One region of the Halobacillus sp. genome, then DNA from elsewhere that is predicted to be linked to it. Evidence: riboswitches for the same ligand, from Rfam matches in the RefSeq annotation. Region 1 holds a riboswitch; each other region holds the start of a gene.
What was found. A riboswitch is a leader RNA that binds a small molecule or an ion and turns the genes downstream of it on or off. The one in region 1 is predicted to bind S-adenosylmethionine.
Positions count from the first base shown of each region.

Region 2: linked by a shared signal. The riboswitch ahead of WAM07_RS02305 (Fur-regulated basic protein FbpA) and the one ahead of msrA (peptide-methionine (S)-S-oxide reductase MsrA) in region 1 are both predicted to bind S-adenosylmethionine.
Region 3: linked by a shared signal. The riboswitch ahead of WAM07_RS14295 (methionine ABC transporter ATP-binding protein) and the one ahead of msrA (peptide-methionine (S)-S-oxide reductase MsrA) in region 1 are both predicted to bind S-adenosylmethionine.

Region 1 covers NZ_JBAPTY010000340.1:3,321-6,596, reverse strand. Annotated here, with positions in the region: gene WAM07_RS14570 (AIM24 family protein) at 352-1,050, shown strand; SAM riboswitch class I at 1,229-1,348, shown strand; gene msrA (peptide-methionine (S)-S-oxide reductase MsrA) at 1,468-1,941, shown strand; gene eutH (ethanolamine utilization protein EutH) at 2,092-3,192, shown strand; gene WAM07_RS14555 (peroxiredoxin-like family protein) at 3,243-3,276, shown strand, end outside.
Region 2 covers NZ_JBAPTY010000048.1:11,568-14,843, forward strand. Annotated here, with positions in the region: gene WAM07_RS02295 (beta-ketoacyl-ACP reductase) at 1-181, opposite strand, end outside; gene WAM07_RS02300 (acyl-CoA dehydrogenase family protein) at 204-1,373, opposite strand; SAM riboswitch class I at 1,675-1,782, shown strand; gene WAM07_RS02305 (Fur-regulated basic protein FbpA) at 1,905-2,063, shown strand; gene WAM07_RS02310 (ectoine synthase) at 2,149-2,541, opposite strand; gene ectB (diaminobutyrate--2-oxoglutarate transaminase) at 2,538-3,276, opposite strand, start outside.
Region 3 covers NZ_JBAPTY010000336.1:15,022-18,297, reverse strand. Annotated here, with positions in the region: gene WAM07_RS14305 (MetQ/NlpA family ABC transporter substrate-binding protein) at 1-356, opposite strand, end outside; gene WAM07_RS14300 (methionine ABC transporter permease) at 388-1,056, opposite strand; gene WAM07_RS14295 (methionine ABC transporter ATP-binding protein) at 1,049-2,074, opposite strand; SAM riboswitch class I at 2,147-2,255, opposite strand; SAM riboswitch class I at 2,411-2,519, opposite strand; gene WAM07_RS14290 (TlpA family protein disulfide reductase) at 2,595-3,011, shown strand; gene WAM07_RS14285 (hypothetical protein) at 3,004-3,276, opposite strand, start outside.

The sequences.
Region 1 (3,276 bases):
GTGAGACCCCGGAAAGCTTTAGCTTGAGGAGGGTCAGCACATGGGATGTTCGACTAAGATCGCCACGTCCTGTGGCAACGTCGAACGACCCTGCGTCGTGCAGGGCCGGAAAGCGAGTCGTTCCCCGCAGGACCTAACTCTCTCGCGAGATATCTTGAAACTGAGTCTTACACAAACGGGAGCATATCTTTAATATTCAAAAGAAATTTAAGGTAGTACAAGAACTCACAGTTTCCGGACTCTCTTTAATCATCAGTTCAGCAAAATTCCCCTTTGTGAAGAAGGAGTACCTTAGGAATAGAGCGAATATCCTAGTTAGGAACCAACTTTGTGATTAAAGGGGAGAGAAGAATGAGCAAATATTCTATTGAACAATTTATAAGAGAAACAAAGCAGGACGATGCAGAGAATGAATACTTCGAGTTGGAAACCCCGCGGATCCTGGAAGTGAACCTGACCGACCAGGTGTGGGCGAAAGCAGGATCCATGATCTCGTACAACGGGCAGATTAAATTTGAAAGAGAAGGATTCCTTGAGCACGGCGTAGGTCGTTTCGTGAAAAAAGCCATGAGTGGAGAAGGAAGCTCTCTGATGAAAGCTACCGGACGTGGCAGCCTTTACCTAGCCGATCAAGGCAAAAAAATTACTATTCTGGAACTGGATAACGAAGAAATTACAGTGAACGGCAATGACCTTCTCGCCTTTGAGCCAGGCGTAGACTGGGATATTCAACTGATGAAAAAAGTTGCCGGAATGATGTCGGGCGGCTTATTCAACGTTAAACTGAAGGGAAGAGGTAAAGTAGCGATCACGTCTCATTACGAACCGCTTACCATTATGGTGCGCACGGGGCAGCCAGTAATTACCGATCCGAATGCTACGGTCGCCTGGTCGGGTCATTTACAGCCTGAGTTTCGTACAGATATCAGCTTTAAAACTCTCATTGGACGGGGAAGTGGAGAATCGATCCAAATGGAATTCAATGGCGACGGCTTTGTCATCGTCCAGCCGTTTGAAGAGATCAATACTTCAGGCGAGCGCGGCAAATAAAGATTTGTCGAATGATGGAGAGTTAAATATAGACTGGCATTTTCTCATGGCAATCTGAATAGAGTAAAAGACTGGGAGCTGAATGTGTTTTTTTCCAAAAAAAATTCAAGCTTCATCCTTTACTTCACTGCTAAAACGTTGTAAGATATGAAATAACTTAAAAATAAATAACGGAAACTTCTTATCCAGAGAGGCGGAGGGACTGGCCCTTTGATGCCCGGCAACCATCGAATCAATCTAAGGATTGACGAGAACGGTGCCAATTCCTGTAGGATGGTGACATCCTAAGAGATGAGAGGATCGTACGGACTATAATACGACCCCTTTTCTTGGATAAGAAAAGGGGTCTTTACGTTGTCATATACCCGTGAAGGCTCTCGATAGAAGTTGCGTTAAAAAAGAAAGGAAAGATGAGATATGGCGAAGGCAATTTTTGGAGCAGGGTGTTTCTGGGGAGTAGAAGCATTCTTTGAAAAATTTGAAGGCATTACATCTACACGAGTAGGTTATATTGGCGGGAATCTGGATAATCCATCTTATGAACAGGTGAAAACGGGTAAAACAGGTCACGCAGAAGCTGTGAAAGTAGAGTATGACCCAACTGTCATTACTTATTCTGAACTCGTAAATATCTTTTTTGAAACGCACGACCCAACATCAAAAAATCGTCAAGGTGCCGATATCGGTCACCAATACCGCTCGGCGATCTTTTACAATGATGCCAGTCAAAAATATATTGCTGAAGAAAAAATTAAAGAGTGGGATGAGAAAGGCACTTTCAAGCGCCCGATTGTAACAGAGGTTGTTAAGACCACCACTTTCTATGAAGCGGAAGAGCATCATCAGAAGTATTTGCAGAAGAACGGTTCAGTAGCATGTGGAATCGGCTAAAATCGCTGATCCTTATAAGGCGCTCAGAGTATTTACTCTGAGTGCTTTTTTATTTTTAGGGCTGCGAAGTTACGCACAGAACCAGGAAGGGAAAACCTTTGAACAGAGCGAAATGAGTGAGAGATAGGTTTCGTGAAGGGGGGAGCGAATTTGTTATGGATCAATGAATCGATATTAATCATCATGTGTTTGTTTATGGTGGCAGGGGCCCTGGATTACTATGTTCTTAATCAGCGTTTATCTTTAGGAAAGCATTTCTATGATGCCTTTATGATGATGGGGCCGCTAGCCTTGTCCATGGTAGGAATCATTTCGCTTGCTCCCGTCTTGTCAGAAGTCGCTGCACCAGTCATTGGTCCTGTCTTTAAAGAGCTGGGTGCCGATCCCTCTATGTTTGCTTCTATGATTTTAGCGATTGATATGGGGGCGTATTCCCTGGCAGAAGCTTTAGCCTTAACGGATGAAGCGGCTGTGTTTTCATGGGCATTTTTAGGAACAATGATGGGTCCGACGCTCGTCTTTACTATCCCGGTCGCCCTTACTGTCATTCAAAAAGAAGACCGTCCTTATTTCGCAAAAGGGATCCTCATCGGAATAGTGACAATCCCGATCGGCTGTCTGGCAGGCGGAGCGATCGCAGGATATGAATGGTTATGGATGCTGCAGAACTTATTGCCGGCGCTTCTCCTTTCTGTTCTAATCGGGATAGGATTATGGTTGTTTACGGAGGGGGCTATACGTGTATTTGCCTGGTTTGGGAAAGGCGTCGAACTCCTTATTATTACCGGACTTGCAGCTATTACGATTGAAACGCTCACGGAATTCACCCTCATTTCAGGCATGGCCCCGCTTTCTGACGGGGTCTCTATTGTAGGCAGGATTACCGTTACCCTTGCAGGAGCTTATCCTTTAATCGCTTTTTTAAATCAAAAAGGGGAAAAGGTATGGAATCGGTTGAGCCAGAAGATTGGTTTAAATGCTTCCGCTATGACCGGCCTTTTGGCTTCCCTTGCCCATCATTTACCCATGCTCGCCATGATGAAGCATATGGATCGCCGGGGGAAAATAGTGAATTCGGCTTTTGCTGTAAGTGGAGCTTTTGTACTGGGGAGCCACTTTGCTTTTGTAGCAGGAATTGAAAAAGATATGATTGTTCCTGTTATTGTGGGCAAGCTGATCGCTGGAGGACTCGCTGTAGGTATTGCCTTACTTTTAACAAGAAGGAATGAGCAGATGACTTTAACCAAGTAATCAACTAGGCTATAATCGACGTGAATCTAACCATAAAGGAGTTTTTTCCTGTGAAGACAGAAATGAAAGAGCGCTACAACGAAT
Region 2 (3,276 bases), on a different contig from region 1:
TGCAGTAAATTTCAAAACCAGCTTCCTTAAATTCACTCTCAACTTCCTGTAATGCCTCTTCGTTCACATCAATAATTGCTACATTAGCTCCTTCTTCCGCGAAACGACGGGCAATTCCTTTCCCGATCCCACGGCTCCCTCCTGTTACAAATGCGGTTCTACCTTCAAACTGATTTCCCATGTCCATTTTCCTCCCTTGATATCTAGCCGATTTTTACATGACCTTTTAATAGATTTCTGGAAATAATTAATTTCTGAATTTCGTCCGTTCCGTCATAAATCCTCCATAGTCTAGCTTCCCGGTACCAACGCTCGATTGGAAGCTCTCTTGTGTAACCCATGCCTCCATGGATTTGAAGTACACGGTCTACCACGTTATTCCCCATGGTTGCTCCGTACAGCTTAGCCATTGAAGCGTAGTGACGATTATCCTCTCCGTTGTCGAGCGTAAAAGCAGCGTTCAATACAAGCCATTTGGCTGCTTCGATCTCTACCGCTGAATCGGCAATCTGCCACTGAATAGCCTGTCTGGTTCCAATCGGCTTTCCGAAAGTCTCCCGTTCATTGGCATAATCAATCGCCATATTCAGTAACCGTTCCGCCGCTCCCACGGCCCTTGCCCCGACAACCCAACGGGCAAAGCCAATCCATTCAAGTCCGAGTTCGTATCCTCGGTCGATCTCACCTAAAATATTTTCTTCAGGAACCCGCACATTATCGAAAACAAGCGCTGCCGGTCCCCACTCGCCCATGGTGTGGATATATTCTGATTTCCACCCCATAGACCGGTCTGCAATAAAGCAGGTCACTCCTTCTCTCCCACCTGAGGATTGATGAAGTTCTTTGTTGGTAACCGCAATGACCATTACAAAGTCCGCTTCGTTTCCGCCGGTGATGAATGTTTTTTCACCGTTTAAAATCCATTCATTTCCTTCTTTAACAGCCGTCATCCTGATATTACGTGTATCAGAACCTGCTCCTGGCTCTGTCATGGCAAAGCAGGATTTTAACTCGCCGTTGATCGTAGGGATCAGGTATTTCTGCTTCTGCTCCTCATTTCCGTAATACAGAATGTTGTCAGCTGAACCGCCAAACTGAAAGGGGACGAACGTCCGTGCTACTTCCATCTGCACAATGGCAAGCATCATTTGTCCAAGATCTGCCCCTCCATATTCCTCCGGCGTATTAATCCCCCAAAATCCAGCTTCCTTCGCCTTCATCTGGAGCTCCTTCATCTTGCCTTCAGGAAGGCTCGGCTTTCCTTCCCGCTCGTTGCGCAGCACATCATTTTCTAAAGGAATTAATTCTTTTTCTACAAATTTACGAATGGTCTTTTTAACCATTTCCTGTTCTTCTGTTAATCGCAAATGCATACCACTATCCCCAATCTTTGTTATTTTAAAAAGATGGACAACCAACATACCTACTGGTTAGTATGTTTAGTTTTATATTATTTTAAATTTTCGGAAAATACAACACTTATTGCATAAAATCTGGATGTGATTTCCGAAAGGATGATGATTATTGTAATCTTTCGATTTTGTTCATTCTATATCAAGTAAATTCGTCATTTTTCGCATATTGATTTTGAAAAAATTCGAATTGATTCTTCCAAATATGGTTAACAGATTCTGTTATCGGGTACATGTTAAATCGTGTACCTTAAAACTGAATTCCTTATAACGAGCCGGGGGAGGAAACTGGTCTTTTGATCCCGCAGCAACCTCTATGAAAGCCATAGAAGGTGCTCCTTCCAGCAGACTATAGTCTGAAAGATAAGGAGAGGACGATGAACGCACAACCTCTTCTCAGTAGAAGGGGTTTTGTTTTGTTGATATATCTTAATAAGTTTATAGATTCAGGTAATGTTATATTTTTTTTCATAAAAAAAGGAGGAATCATCAATGTCCAGACTTCGAGATGCCGTGATTCAGCGCAGGAACTATCTAATCTGCCAACTAATTCAAACTCGTAATTACAAATATAAACGAAAGCACCTTTTAAATATGCCACTGGAAAACTTGGAAAGTGAATATGATCTTCTTAGGGATAAAATTGGTTAAAAAAGTATTATTTTTTAATAGATTCGCCCCTTTCCATTAAAAAGAGCGCCTGGAAGTGATATCACTTCCAGGCGCTCTTCATTTTTTATTTACTTTCTTCCGGCAGGCGATAAACACCTTCTTCATCATGTACTTCATTTCCTACAAGCGCAGGATTGAATACACAAACAACACGGAAATCCGTTTTCGCACGCAAATAGTGTTTCTCATGTCCATCGAGGCAATACATCGTACCCGGTTTTATCTGATATTTCTTCCCATCTTTAAGCGTTTCAATCTCAGCTTCTCCTTCAATGCAGTACACCGCTTCAATATGATGCTTGTACCAAATATACGTTTCTGTGCCGGCGTAAAGCACCGTATCATGAAGGCTGAATCCTACATTATCATCCTTTAGAAGGAACCTTCGGCTTTTCCAATTATCGTCTTTTACTTCGCGTTCTGTTCCGATTAGATCTTCAAGTTTTACTACATTCATACTTTTGCTTCCTCCTTGCCTAGCACGGCTTTTATGCTTTCTTCAATAATATCTAAACCTTTAGAGATACCTTCTTCGTCGATTATTAACGGAGGCAGCATCTTAAGAACTTCATCATCTGGTCCGGATGTTTCAATAATCAGACCCTTTTTGAAGGATTCAGCGGCAATTTGCCCTGCCAGTCCTTCTTTTTTACTGGCGATCCCGAGCATCAATCCGCGCCCGCGAACCTCACCTTCCAGTTCCGGATAATCTTTTACAAACTGGTACAGGCGTTTTTGGAAAAGTTCACTCTTCTCTTCGATCGATTCACTGAATTCATTCGTTTTCCAATAATCTAATGCCTCTGTTGCTGTAACGAAGGCCAGGTTGTTCCCACGGAATGTACCGTTGTGTTCACCTGGACCCCACTGGTCATACTCAGGCTTGATCAAGGTAATCGCCATGGGCAGTCCGCTTCCACTGATCGACTTGGACAGGCACACTACATCTGGTGAAATTCCTGCTTTTTCAAAACTAAAGAATGTACCTGTGCGCCCACATCCTGCCTGCACATCATCTACAATCAGCATGATATCCAGACGACGGCACAGTTCTTCCACTTTTTTCAGCCATTCGAAGCTTGCTGCATTAATTCCGCCTTCTCCCTGAACGGTTTCCAGGATAATAGCAGCTGGAAGATCAATACCGCTTCCGCCGTCCTGAATCATTCTTTCAAGGTAATCCAGGGAATCG
Region 3 (3,276 bases), on a different contig from region 1:
CCAAGATTCACAAAGTCATAATCATTTTCTTGCATTTGTGTTTCTAAATAAGGGATGTGCTGAAAATAGTTTGCATCAATTCGACCCTCTGCTAAGTCCTGGTTGGGAAGCACGTAATCCTGATATTCTTCAATGGTCAGGGTAATTCCTTTTTCTTCAAGCAATGGTTTAGCTTCCTGAAGTACTTCTGCGTGTGGAACACTTGTAGCTCCTACAGCTATTTCAGTAGTTCCTTCTTCAGAACCGCCGTCGCCGCCGCTATCTTCCGAACTTGAGTTTCCTTCATCTGATGAACCGCATGCTGATAAAAGAATAATTAATAATAAAGTAAATATACCGAGTGTGATTTTTTTCATGAATACTCTCTCCTTTTTAGTAATAAAATTTTTATCTTTTATCCAATTTTCTCGAAACGAAGTCCCCGATAAATTGGAAAATGAAAACAATAATCACAATGAGAATCGTGCAAATAAAGACAACATCAAAGTCGCTGCGCTGAAAGCCGTAGAAATAGGCAAAGTCACCTAAACCACCGGCACCGATCGCTCCCGCCACCGCAGTATATCCGATTAAAGCTATAGCTGTAACAGTAATTCCGGAAACCAGAGCTGGCATTGACTCAGGAAGAAGCACCTTAAAAATCAAAGTAGAAGATTTAGACCCCATCGATTTAGCAGCTTCTATGACACCTTTATCCACTTCTTTCAATGCAATCTCAACAAGCCGTGCATAGAATGGCGCGCCACCTATAATTAACGCAGGGAGTGCCGCTTTAGGACCTCGAATAGTGCCAATGAGAAAATCAGTAAATGGGAATAATAACAGAATTAAAATGATAAAAGGTATAGCCCTGAATATATTAACGACTGAAGCAGTTATCCAGTTTAATATCTTGTTCTGCCACAGACCTCCAGGACCTGACAAGTACAGAAGCAAACCTAACAGTAAGCCTAAAATAAACGTACCTGCTACAGAGATAAGCGTCATGTAGAGTGTTTCATTAGTAGCTGTTATCAAATCATCCATAGTGACGTTTGGGAAAAACTGATTAATCATCTGGACTCACCTCCACTTCTACAGAGGTGGATTGAATATATTCAATCGCACGCGTGATTTCTTCTTTATCACCCAAGAATTGAACAAACATTGTTCCATACGCACCCTTTTGGGTTTGGGTGATCTTTCCGTGCAATATGTTTACATCTAGCACAAATTTTCTGGACACTTCACTGATTAAAGCCTGGTTGGTGCTCTCACCTACAAAGTGCAGACGAAGAATTTCACCAGTTTTATAGGTGTCTTTTATGAGTTGAAGGGAATGTTCCCGTTCAGGGTCTCCCATTACCTGATCGACAAACTTCTTGGTAACCTGTTCTTTTGGATAAAGGAAAACATCAAGCACGTCTCCCTGTTCCACAATTTTACCTTGCTCCATAACGGCTACCTGATGGCAAATCTTTCGAATCACATGCATTTCATGGGTGATGAGTACAATTGTCAGTCCAAGCTTCTCGTTAATATCTACTAATAGATCAAGAATAGAATCCGTTGTCTCTGGGTCAAGAGCTGACGTCGCTTCATCACAAAGAAGAACTTTCGGTTTATTCGCTAACGCACGAGCTATTCCAACTCTTTGTTTTTGTCCGCCACTTAACTGAGACGGGTAAGAATTGCCTCGTCCACTAAGACCCACCAGGTCTATTAATTCATTAACACGTTTGGTTCTTTCGCTTTTTGGTACGCCAGCTATTTCAAGTGGAAAAGCTATATTATCGTGGACGGTTCGAGACCACAAGAGATTAAAATGCTGAAAGATCATACCAATCTCCTGACGGGCCTCCCGCAGCTTCCCTTTGTTTAGAGAAGTTAATTCTTGATCATCGATGGTGACCTTGCCGTCCGATGGATCTTCCAGGCGGTTTAGCAGCCTTATAAAAGTACTTTTTCCAGCACCGCTATAACCGATAACCCCGTAAATCTCTCCTTTTTTTATCTGTAGACTAAGGTCGTCGACGGCACGGACCTCCTGATGTTTTGTACGAAAGACTTTGGATAAGCCTTTAATTGAAATCATGTCGTCTTCCCTCCAATAAAAAAACCTCTCTGCTTGAGAACAGAAAGGTTAGCGTAACAATCTTTATCTGTTCTCTCATCTTCACAAGGAATTACCTTGCAGGAATTGGCACCTTGCCAAGTCTTAGCTTGCCGGTTGCCGGGCATCAAAGGGCCAGTCCCTCCGCCTCTCTGGATAAGAGATTTTACTATATTAATTTATTATCACTTTAATACGTGTACGTACTATAAAGAGGATTCTAGCATTGTTAGAATTTCGTGTCAACTTGATAATAATCCTGTAAATTCGACAAAATAAAAACTCTTCGCTATTTAGAAGAGTTCGTTTAAAACGCTCTTCTCATCTACCAAAGTAAGATACTTTGTAGGAATTAGCACCGTGTTCATCTGCATGAACCGGTTGCCGGGCATCAAAGGGCCAGTCCCTCTGCCTCTCTGGATAAGTGAAGATGTCGCTATTAAATTAATGATTATGTTAGCATGGGGCTATAAATTAAGTCAACAATTAAGGAGTGGTCACGTTGAGGAATGCGCCAAGTTTCGAACTTCCATATATCAATAAGGAAGGAACGTATAACAATAAAGAGGATCTGGGGAAAGTCATAGTACTTACTTTTTGGACCTCCTGGTGCCCCGATAGCGGGAAAGATTTACCCAAAAAAGAACAGCTTTATAAAACAATGAATCATGAGAAAGTAAAAATGATAACTATAAATGTAGCAGGACGTGAACGGAGCGAAGCTGAGGCAGAAGAATATGCAGAAAAGTTTTTATCTCAGCCAGCCCTTAAAGACCAAGGACGAACAATTTACGATTTGTATAATAGCGACGGCGTACCCACCACCGTTATAATTAATAAGGATGGTTTTATTCATTCACAATTCGGGGATAAAGCAAATTTCTTATCCGTTGTAGAATCTCTCGGTGAACTTATCTAGCCAATAATAGAAGTGATTCTATAAATAATATATTTCGGTACGCCCCTTGAACTTTAATGGTGGTTTGGGGAAGAGAAGTTAACTTTTGTTCTCCCGCAAATAAAGTTTTCATAATACTACTGGAAGATTGCAAGCGAATATCATTATGCCCATTATCCTGATGATCTGTTTTAAGATGTACACCTGAATGATCTATATACAGGTAAACTTTAAGACTGCCGACCAGAAGAATTACGTTAAGCGTGCGTTCTCGCCAAGTGGGCAA